2 linked regions of the Loktanella sp. M215 genome follow. The protein of the gene in region 2 interacts with the protein of the main gene of each other region in a pairwise test. Links are inferred from orthologs where the notes say so. Each region holds a gene or a part of one and is shown on either strand. Other genes may lie near its edges.

What was found. The genes of interacting proteins can lie anywhere in the genome.
Region 1: the proteins of leuS (region 2) and ligA interact in binary tests that used the Escherichia coli proteins (3 or more experiments, as listed by UniProt). The link is inferred for Loktanella sp. M215 from one-to-one orthologs.

The regions. Positions count from the first base shown.
Region 1 is NZ_WMEA01000001.1:2,944,205-2,949,456, reverse strand. The notes cover bases 1,151-4,119. They hold ligA (NAD-dependent DNA ligase LigA), read right to left. Parts: upstream 3,780-4,119; coding sequence 1,521-3,779; downstream 1,151-1,520. Other genes in these bases: recG (ATP-dependent DNA helicase RecG), read right to left, coding at 1,151-1,524. Also shown: more of recG, read right to left, coding at 1-1,150; response regulator transcription factor CtrA, read right to left, coding at 4,212-4,925; CtrA inhibitor SciP, read right to left, coding at 5,006-5,252. UniProt on the Escherichia coli protein: DNA ligase that catalyzes the formation of phosphodiester linkages between 5'-phosphoryl and 3'-hydroxyl groups in double-stranded DNA using NAD as a coenzyme and as the energy source for the reaction.
Region 2 is NZ_WMEA01000001.1:1,149,978-1,155,352, reverse strand. What follows is about bases 1,438-4,529. They hold leuS (leucine--tRNA ligase), read right to left. Parts: upstream 4,219-4,529; coding sequence 1,657-4,218; downstream 1,438-1,656. Other genes in these bases: GLR48_RS05555 (DUF3576 domain-containing protein), read right to left, coding at 4,291-4,529; GLR48_RS05565 (hypothetical protein), read right to left, coding at 1,438-1,667. Outside these bases: GLR48_RS05575 (hypothetical protein), read left to right, coding at 1-44; holA (DNA polymerase III subunit delta), read right to left, coding at 149-1,171; more of GLR48_RS05565, read right to left, coding at 1,182-1,437; more of GLR48_RS05555, read right to left, coding at 4,530-4,800; GLR48_RS25635 (porin), read left to right, coding at 4,995-5,375.

The DNA of each region.
Region 1 (5,252 bases), 1.8 Mb from region 2 along the record:
AGCCGCGCGCAACAGCTTGAAACGCTGTTCCGCGGCGGTCATGTCGACGGTCTCGCTCTCCTCGACCAGCGGGCAGACCCAGTAGGCCTGCCGCCCGTCGGCCACCGCGCCGCGCAGTTTGGCGATCACCTCGTCCATGCGGTCCGTGCTGATCAGGGCGGTGGTGACGGGGGTGCGGCCGGGCGGCTTTTCATCCAGCACGCTCAGGTCCATCTCGCCATATTGCGCGAGGCTGAGCGAGCGTGGGATCGGCGTCGCGGTCATCACCAGCACGTCGACGGCGCGCCCCTTGGCGCCCAGTTCCATCCGCTGGGCCACGCCAAAACGGTGCTGTTCGTCGATCACCGCCAGCCGCAGGTCGTGAAAGACGACGTCCTTCTGGAACACGGCATGGGTGCCGACGAGGATCTGGATCTCTCCGGCCGCAAGGGCGGCCAGTTTCGCCTCACGCTCGCGCCCCTTGTCGCGGCCGGTGAGGATATCGAGCACGACACCCGCATCGGCGGCCAGCGGGCGCAACCCGTCCAGATGCTGGCGCGCGAGGATTTCCGTGGGCGCCATCATCACGCCCTGCCCGCCCGCTTCGACCGCGACCAGCAGCGCCATCAGCGCGACCAGCGTCTTGCCGGCACCCACGTCGCCCTGCAACAGGCGGTTCATGCGGTGGGGGGCCGCCAGATCGGCGGCGATTTCGGACACCGCACGGGTCTGCGCCGCCGTGGGGCTGTAGGGCAAGGCTTGCAGGACGCGGGTTTGCAGCGCACCCGTGCCCTTGGTCGCCCGGCCCGCCTTGCGCCGCTGCGTCGACCGCGCCAAGGCCAGCGTCACCTGATGGGCGAAGAATTCATCGTAGGCCAGCCGCACCCGCGCGGGCGCCAGCGGCGACAGATCGGTCGTGGCCCCGGGCGCATGCGCTGCCAGCAGCGCCGCGCGCCAGCCGGGCCAGCCTTCGCGTGCCTGAAGTGGCCCATCGATCCACTCGGCCAGATCCGGCGCGAGGTCCAGCGCACCCCGCGTCGCGCGAAACATCAGCTTTTGCGTTATGCCTGCGGTCAGCGGATAGACCGGCTCGAAGGCCGGAATGGCCTCTGCCTCGGCCACCGGCAGGATGTGGTCAGGATGCGCCATCTGGCCGATGCCGTCGAAAAGTTCGATCCGGCCAGAGACGACGCGACGCTGCCCGGTCGGCAGCAATTTCTGCAGGTAATCGCCCTTGGCGTGGAAGAAGATCAGCTGGAACGTAGTCTCGGCGTCCGTGACGACGATGCGGTAAGGGCGTCCCTTCACCGTGGGCGGCTGGTGCGGTCCGACCGTCACTTCGACCGTGACGACGGCGGGTGCCACGACCTCGCGAATCGAGGCGCGGCGGTGCCGGTCGACACCGCCCTGCGGCAGCGTCAGTAACAGATCGCGCGGGCGCGTCACGCCCATCTGCGCCAAAAGCGCCTCTGTCCGCGCGCCGATGCCGGGCAGTTGCGTCAGCCCCGCGAACAGCGGGAACAGGATTTCAGGCCTGCCGGTCATGCCTCGCCGATCAGGGCGATCCAGGCGTCTTCGTCGATGATCTCGACCCCCAGTTCGGCGGCTTTCGTCGCCTTCGACCCGGCGCCCGGCCCCGCGACCAGCAGGTTCGTCTTGGCGCTGACCGATCCGGCCACCTTGGCGCCAAGCGCCTCGGCCCGCGCCTTCGCCTCGGCGCGGGTCGTGCGTTCCAGCGTGCCGGTAAAGACGATGGTCTTGCCGGCCACCGGGCTGTCTGTCTGCGTGGGCGCTGCGACCGCCTGCACGTTCAACTGCGCGACCAGCCGGTCGATCGAGGCGCGCTCGGCCGTCTGCTGAAACGTTGTGACGAGCGAGACGGCCACGGTCGCGCCGATCCCCTCGATCCCGGTGAGTTCGTCCCAGGCTGCCACGGCGTCCGGTGGCACGTCGGCCCAGGCGGCATCGCGGACGGGTTTCAGGCTGGCGCGCTTGCCCGCATCGGCGGCGGCGGCACGCGCGGCAGCCTCTGCCGCATCGGCGGCACGGTGGGCGCTCGCGGCAGGGCCTGCAGCATCGACGACGGCGACAAGTGCCTCCCACATTCCGAAATGCCGTGCGAGGTCGGCGGAGGCAACTTCGCCCACGTGGCGGATCCCGAGGGCGAAGAGCAACCGGTTGAGGGGGATCGTCCTTTTCTCGTCAATCGCTTGGAAGAGGTTCTTGACGCTGGTCCGACCGAAGCCGTCACGGTTTTCCAGCTTGGCAACGGCCTTGTCGTCGCGGGCCTGCAGGGTGAAGATGTCGGCGGGTTGCCGGATTGGCAGCGTCTCGTCGCCGAAGAAGTATTCGACCTGTTTTGCGCCCAACCCCTCTATGTCGAAGGCCGCGCGACTGACGAAATGCCGCAGCTTTTCAAGCGCTTGCGCTGGACAGATCAGACCGCCCGTGCAGCGGCGTACGGAATCGCCGTCGTCGCGCACCGCGGCAGATCCGCAATCGGGACAAAGTGTCGGGAAATCATAGGGCTGCGCGTCGCTTGGACGGCGCGACAGGTCCACGTCGCGGATCTTGGGGATGACGTCGCCGGCGCGATAGATCTCAACCCAGTCGCCGATGCGGATGTCGCGCCCGTCGCGGATCGGCGTCCCGTCGCTGCTGCGCCCGGCGATATAGTCTTCGTTGTGCAGCGTCGCGTTCGAGACGACGACGCCACCCACCGTGACCGGCATCAACCGCGCCACCGGCGACAGCGCACCGGTGCGCCCGACCTGAATGTCGATACCCGCAAGCTGCGTCCAGGCGCGTTCGGCCGGGAACTTGTGCGCGATGGCCCAGCGGGGAGTCGAGGACCGGAACCCCAGCCGCCGTTGCAACGCCAGATCGTCGACCTTGTAGACGACGCCATCAATGTCGTAGCCCAAGGCGGCGCGGTCGGCTGCGATCCGGTCGTAATGCATGATCAGCGCCTCCGTCGTCTTGCAGACCTCCGTCAGCGGGTTCGTGTCGAACCCCAGCGCGGACAGGCGGGCGATCGCACCGCTTTGGGTCTCGGCCAGCGGTTCCGACACCTCTCCCCAGGCGTAGGCGAAGAAGTGCAGCGGACGCGCGGCGGTGATCGCGGAATCAAGCTGGCGCAGCGATCCGGCGGCCGCGTTGCGCGGATTGGCAAAGGGGCGCAGGCCTGCGTCCTCTTGCCGCGCGTTGAGGGCGGCGAAATCGGCGTGGCGCATGTAGACCTCACCGCGCACCTCCAGCACCTGCGGGGCGTCGGTCAGATGCTGCGGGATCGTGGCGATGGTGAGGGCGTTGGCGGTGACGTTTTCGCCGACGGCCCCGTCGCCCCGGGTCGCGGCCTGCACCAACGCGCCATCCTCGTATCGCAGGGACAGGGACAGGCCGTCGATCTTGGGTTCGGCCGTGTAGGACAGCGGGGCATCGCCGGTCAGCCCGAGGTAGCGCCGGATACCCGCGTCGAAATCGACGATATCCTCGGCTGTAAATGCGTTCGCCAAGGACATCATGCGCTGCGCGTGGGTAATCTTGCCAAAGCCGTCCGCCACATCGCCGCCGACCCGGTCTGTGGGCGAATCCGCCCGTTTGAGATCGGGAAATGCGGCTTCCAATGCCGTGTTACGCCGCTTCAACCGGTCATACTCCGCGTCAGAAAGCGTTGGCGCATCGTCCCTGTGGTAGGCCGTGTTCGCAGCATTGATCGCATCAGCCAGTGACGCGAGTTCATCTGCCGCCGCCTGCCGAGTCAGTGACGGGATGTCGTCGCGCGGATCGGTCACAGGCATACCGCCGTCAAGAATGCAAAGCATCCTCTTAATCGCACGCAGTGGCCTGACGCGGTTCGCGAGACGGGACGCATGCCGTCTGCAATCCATGGCGATCCGGCGTGCGGTCCCTTGCGCTGATGATGGACCGCCGGCCCAGTGTCCGTCAGATCGTTGCGGTCGCAGGTCATGTTCATCGCGCAGCCTTTGGTTCGGTCGTCCCGTCAAAGCGGGTTGATCGTAATTTAGAGCCGCGTCCAGCCAAGGTCCAGCATCGCCGCGCGTCTGAAAGGACTTGATATCGTATCCCCGGTCGCCCGCGTGGCAGACGACCCGACGATCGCACCGGCTTTGCGACGGTTTCTTCGGCGCAGGCGCGCCGCGTTCAATTCAAATTGAGGGCGTTGACCGGCGGCAGCAAATCCATGCGGCCCGCATAGGGCCGCATGCAGATCAGGCGCCGATGGCGATGCGGGCCTTACCGGTCTGCACTTCCGGGTCGCGCAGCACGTAGCCCCGGCCCCAGACCGTTTCGATGAAATTGTCACCGCCCGTCGCTTCTGACAGTTTCTTGCGCAACTTGCAGATGAAGACGTCGATGATCTTCAATTCGGGTTCGTCCATGCCGCCGTAAAGATGGTTGAGGAACATTTCCTTGGTCAGCGTCGTCCCTTTGCGCAGGCTGAGGAGTTCCAGCATCTGGTATTCCTTACCCGTCAGATGCACGGAATTGCCGTCCACCTCGACCGTCTTGGCGTCCAGATTGACGGCAATGCCGCCAGTCTTGATGATGGATTGGGCATGCCCCTTGGAGCGGCGAATAATGGCATGGATCCGGGCGACCAGTTCTTCGCGGTGGAACGGCTTTGTCAGGTAATCATCGGCCCCGAAACCGAAGCCCTTGAGCTTGTTTTCGGTATCGTCCTCGCCGGACAGGATCAGGATCGGCGTGTCGATGCGGGCCAGGCGCAATTGCCGCAGGACCTCGTGGCCATTCATGTCCGGCAAATTCAGATCCAGCAGGATCAGATCGTAATCATAAAGCTTTGCCAGATCGATCCCTTCTTCGCCCATGTCGGTCGAATAGACGTTCAGGTTCGCATGACTTAACATCAGCTCGATGCTTTTAGAGGTTGTGGGATCGTCTTCGACCAGCAATACACGCATCGGGCTACTCCGCTAAATGTTGATAAACACAATCTCGCCGGGAAACGTTAACTCTCCGTTACCACGATATCGAAATGTGATCAATCACCCTTAGGTTGTCTGTAGCGTTGCAGCGCCGTGGTTTTCAAGGCCTCTTGTCCATGCAGCCGGACGGCAGTTTCCCACTCGGCGAATTCGTCCTCTGACAAGCCATACGTGTCCAGCGCGGTTGCGCGCGGCAACAACCCGTGCAGCACGGCCATCACCACAGCCCCCTTGCGCGATGCGACCCAGCGGCGGGTCCGCGCGGGCGGCAGGTCGGCACGGGTCATGACGGTGCCATCCGGA
Region 2 (5,375 bases):
TGGGTCTGCTGGCCGCTCTGGTCGCCGCTTCCGGCTCCTACTAATCCTTCATCGGATTGGACAAGATTTGAAAGGGCTGGCATCGCGCCAGCCCTTTTTGCTTTGGCGCGATGATGTGTCTGGCAGGATGCTGTGGCAGGCCGTTGGTCTAGCTGCGGGCCATGATCGCAAGGCGGATCAGCGTGCGTTCCATCAGCGCCTGCTGCGGCGCGTGGCTGGCGGACCGCATCGTCAGATCCGTGTCCGTGAGCGTGGCGATGGCCCGTTCAAGCCGGTCCCGCCCCCACTGTGAGGCCTGACGCATCAGCCTGTCGCGACGCGGGCCAAAGACCGGCGGACGCAGGCGGCCGATTCCCTGACCGGGGCCGCCGGGATCGGAGGCCACCACGTGCAACTGCCGGAAATGACGCATGGCGCCGATACAAAGCGTGATCGGCAGGACGCCCTGCGCATAGAGATCGCGCAGCACCGGGCCGATCCGCTGTTCCTGTCCACCGGCTACGACTTCGAGAATATCATCGACGTCGACATCCGCCGACTGCGGTGCGATCAGCGCGAGCTCCTCGACCGTCAGCAGTTCGGGGTCGTTCCGCTTGTAAAGGCCCAGCTTCTCGATCGTCTGGCGAAAGTCGCCGGGGGTCAGGCTGTGGGCCAGCGCGTTGATCGCATCCATGACCTCTCGATTCGGGACCTCGATCTTTGCGGCGTCCAGCAGGGTCTGGATATCCTCGGCCGAGGGCGGATCGTCGTAAAGGCCGATGGCGACGCTGGCGCGGTGGCCTTCGAAGACCTTGCGCAGGGCCGATTTCGCCGTCAGCTGGCCGGCGGTGACGATCAGCTGTGCGTCGCCGTCGCGCCAGTCATTCAGCACGTCGGTCATCAGCTTTGACAAGCCGTCAGTCGCATCCTCGACCAGCACGACGCGGGGGCCGGGAAAGAAGCCCTGCGCCTTGATGCCATCGTTGACCTGCGCGGGATCCTTGCGCAGGTCGGAGGCGGGAATACGGGTCAGCCGCATCTCGGATTCGCCCTGCGGGCCGACGAGGGCGGCCACGACCTGCACCCGCGCGGTGGCGACCCGCATCGGGTCTGCGCCATAGATCAGGATGCCTGCGCGGCCCGGATCGGGGGCGCGCAGGAACTTTGTGGCGTCCCGTCCGGCCAGTTTCATCGGCAGGCTTTCATTGCGGCAGGTCCAGCAGCATCAGGTCGGCCACGACCATGTCACCCAGAATGACCATCAGGCGACCGATGGCGTCGGTGGCCGCCGCTTGCGTGGCGACCGTCGATCCGGTGGCGGAATAGCTGGTGAAGCCTTCGACCTGCCCCTGCCCGACGGTCGTGCCGTCCGCCGTCGTCAGTTGCCACCCGGCGGCGCCCACGACGTTGTAGCGCAGCGCATCGCCCGCCTGAGAGAAGGCCGCCGCATCCAGCGCCTGATCAAGGCTGATCGTCAGGGTGAACGCAGGCTGCGTGGCGCGGCCCAGACGCTCTTGCAGCCGGCTGCGGATGGCGAAGCCGGGAATCGTGTCCGGTGCGGTGACCGTCACGCTGTCCCGCAGGGCAAAAGTCGCCGCCCCCGGCGCCAGTGCGGGCGTAAAGCCGCAGGCCCCGGTGGCCAGCAGCGCCACGAGAGCGCCGCGACGGGTGATCGCCCTAGACGACAATGTTCACGATCCGGCCGGGCACGACGATGATCTTCTTCGGCGTGGCCCCATCGAGGTTGCGCTGCACGACGTCCTGCGCCAGCACCAGTTTTTCCACGGTCGCGACGTCAGCGTCGGCGGCGACGGTGATTTCCGACTTGCGCTTGCCGTTGATCTGGATCGGCAGGGTGACTTCGGCATCGACCAGCATCGCCTCGTCCGCCTGTGGCCAGGGGGCGTTCAGGATCAGGCCGTCGTTGCCCAGCATCGCCCAGATCTCCTCTGACAGATGCGGGGTCATGGGGGCCATGAGCTGTGCGAGCGTGCATGTCGCCTGACGCCGTGCGGGCGTGCTGGCGGTGCTGCGCGAGAGGGTGTTGGTGAAGGCGTAGAGCCGGGCGATTGCTGCGTTGAAGCCGAAGGATTCGATCCCCAGCGTCACGTCGCGGATCGCGCGGTGCATGTCCTTGAGCAGGGCCTGATCCTGGGTGGCGTCCCCTGCGGCATCGCCGGTCGCCACGTCGTTGGCGATGCGCCAGACGCGGCCAAGGTGCTTGTAGGTCGCCTCTGCCCCGGCGGCGGTCCATTCCACGTCCCGCTCTGGCGGGCTGTCCGACAGGACGAACCAGCGGGCGGTGTCGGCGCCGTATTGCTTTACGATATTGACGGGGTCGACGACGTTGTTCTTGGACTTCGACATCTTGGCAGAGGGGATGACCTCGACCTGCGTGCCGTCGGCAAGGAAGGCGCCGCCGTCGCGCAGCGTGACCTCTTCGGGGTAGTGATAGACCGGGCGACCGTCGAGGGGACGTTTCGTCGTGTAGATGGCGTGGGTCACCATGCCTTGGGTGAACAGCGCGTCGAAGGGTTCGGACGCCATGGCGGGCAGGTGGCCGGTCATGTGCATCGCGCGGGCGAAGAAGCGGGAATAGAGCAGGTGCAGAATCGCGTGTTCGATCCCACCGATGTATTGATCGACGTTCATCCAGTAGGCGGCATCATCGTGGACTGTCGGCGTATCCGCGCGGGGTGCGGTGAAACGTGCGTAATACCATGACGAATCGACGAATGTGTCCATCGTGTCGGTTTCGCGCCGCGCCTTGGCGCCGCACTTCGGGCAGGTGCAGTCGCGCCATGTCGGGTGGCGGTCCAGCGGATTGCCGGGGACGTCGAAGGTGACGTCGTAGGGCAGCTCGACCGGCAGGTTCGCCTTGTCTTCCGGCACCACGCCGCAGGTGTCGCAGTGAATGATCGGAATCGGGCAGCCCCAGTAGCGCTGGCGCGACAGGCCCCAGTCGCGCAGGCGGAATTTCGTCACACCATGGCCGACGCCGTTCGCCTCGCAGAAGGCGATGGCGGCATCGACGGCCTGCGCACCGGTTTGCACATCTTCGCCCGAGAAACCGCGGACGTAAGTGACGGCGTCGGTCTTCTGCGGCACGTAAGCTTCGGTCAGGGCGTCGTCGGCATCTGCCGAGGGCAGAAAGACGGGGGTGATCGGCAGGTCGTATTTGGTCGCGAATTCGAAATCGCGTTGGTCGTGCGCGGGGCAGCCGAAGATCGCGCCGGTGCCGTAGTCCATCAGGATGAAGTTCGCGATATAGACCGGCAGTTCCCATGACGTATCAAAAGGATGCCGCACGCGCAGGCCGGTGTCGTAGCCACGCTTTTCGGCCTTCTCAAGCGCCTCTTCAGTCGTGCCGCCCTTGCGGACGTCGGCACAGAAGGCGGCAAGGTCGGGGTCATCACGTTCCAGCTGCTTTGCGAGGGGGTGGTCCGGCGAGATGCCGACGAAGGACGCCCCCATCAGGGTGTCGGGTCGTGTGGTATAGACCTCGATCCGGTCAAAGCCGTCGGGACCGTCGATCAGGCCGAGGGCGAACTGCAAGCCGCGCGACTTGCCGATCCAGTTGGACTGCATCAGCTTGACCTTGGCGGGCCAGTCGTCGAGGCCGTCGAGACCTTCGAGCAACTCTTCGGAGTAGTCGGAGATCTTGAAGAACCACTGCGTCAGCTCGCGCCGCTCGACCTCGGCACCGGAGCGCCAGCCCTTGCCGTCCTCGACCTGTTCGTTCGCCAGCACGGTCATGTCGACCGGGTCCCAGTTCACGACGGCCTTCTTGCGGTAGATCAGACCCTTTTCGAGGAAATCCAGAAACAGCGCCTGCTGCTGACCGTAGTATTCCGGATCGCAGGTTGCGAGTTCCCGGGACCAGTCGATCGACAGGCCCAGCGGCTTCATCTGGTCGCGCATGTCCGCGATGTTCTGGTAGGTCCAGTCCTTGGGGTGGCCGCCGCTGGCCATCGCCGCGTTTTCGGCAGGCATCCCGAAGGCGTCCCAGCCCATCGGGTGCAGCACGTTGTGCCCCGTCGACATCTTGTAGCGCGCGATGACGTCGCCCATCGTGTAGTTGCGCACGTGGCCGATGTGGATCCGCCCCGAAGGATACGGAAACATCTCAAGCACGTAATACTTCGGCTTGTCGCCGCTGCGCACGGCCTTGAAGGACTGGGCGTCCGCCCAGGCCGCCTGCCAGCGCGCCTCGATCATCGCGGGGGTATAGGTCGTCATCGTTCGGGGTCTTTCATCAAGCACGACGCCGGACCAAGGCCCGGCGATCGCATCAGGCAAAGAGAAGCAGTGTTACCGGCGACCGCCGGCAATGCGCAACTGACGGGCACGCGACAGGATCGCATCCTCGATCGCGCGCCGGGTATCGGCGCTGACCGGGCCGGAGCGGGTCTGCAAAGCGACATTCAGCGACCGTGCATCCAAGGCCGGGCTGCTGATGTAGACGGTGCCGCGATAGGCGGTCCCGCCGCCGGGCGGCAGTCCGTATCCATAGACGATGACACCGGTAAAGGGATCGACGCTTTCGATGGGCAGGAAGTTCAGGACGTCCAGACTGGCGTTCCAGAGGTACTTGTTGACCTCGAGCCCGGCATTCGCATCGCCGCCGATATTGAAGAAGTCCCAGATCCTGGACGCCGGCACACGGGTGCCGGAACCGCCCTTGCTGACGGGAACCGATTCCTGTGCCGCATTGGGTGTCGCAGGCGTCACACCGGGGGCGCAACCGACCAGCAGCGCCGCTGCACCGACGATGGCGGCCTGTGCGAGGTATCTTAACTTCATCTTTTCCCCCGTTTTCATTTGGCAACACCTAGCTTTTAGCCCCGGTCATGCCAAGCCATTTCTGGACCCGTCCCGCACCGCAGGAATCGAGTCGCAAACTGGCGCCGCATACGGCGAAAGACGCGCCGCGCAACACGCTCCCAGCGGTCGCCGCGGCCACCCTCTCGGATACGTGACCTGACCGGATGAATTGCAGATCATTGATAAGGTTGATGAATATGACACTCAATGGCCCTGACGAAACTGTGACATACCTGCATCATCACTTGGCTCTTTGCCATCGCCCCGGTTCTTGTCGTTGCAATCGATGGGGCTTGGGTGGAAACACACCTCATGCCGAATTCGATTTCCACGAGTTGGGCCCTGACACAGTATCAACGAGGGAAAAAATGAAAAAAATTCTGATGATGTCCGCAGCAGCGATCGTGACCGCTGGCGCCGCATCCGCTGACGTGAACCTGTCCGGTTACGGCCGCTTCGGCCTGACCTACAACGACGGCGTTGCTGCCGGCACTGCCCAGACCCAGATCGACACGCGTTTCCGTCTGAACATCGACGCAACGATGACCTCTGATGTTGGCGTCGAGTTCGGT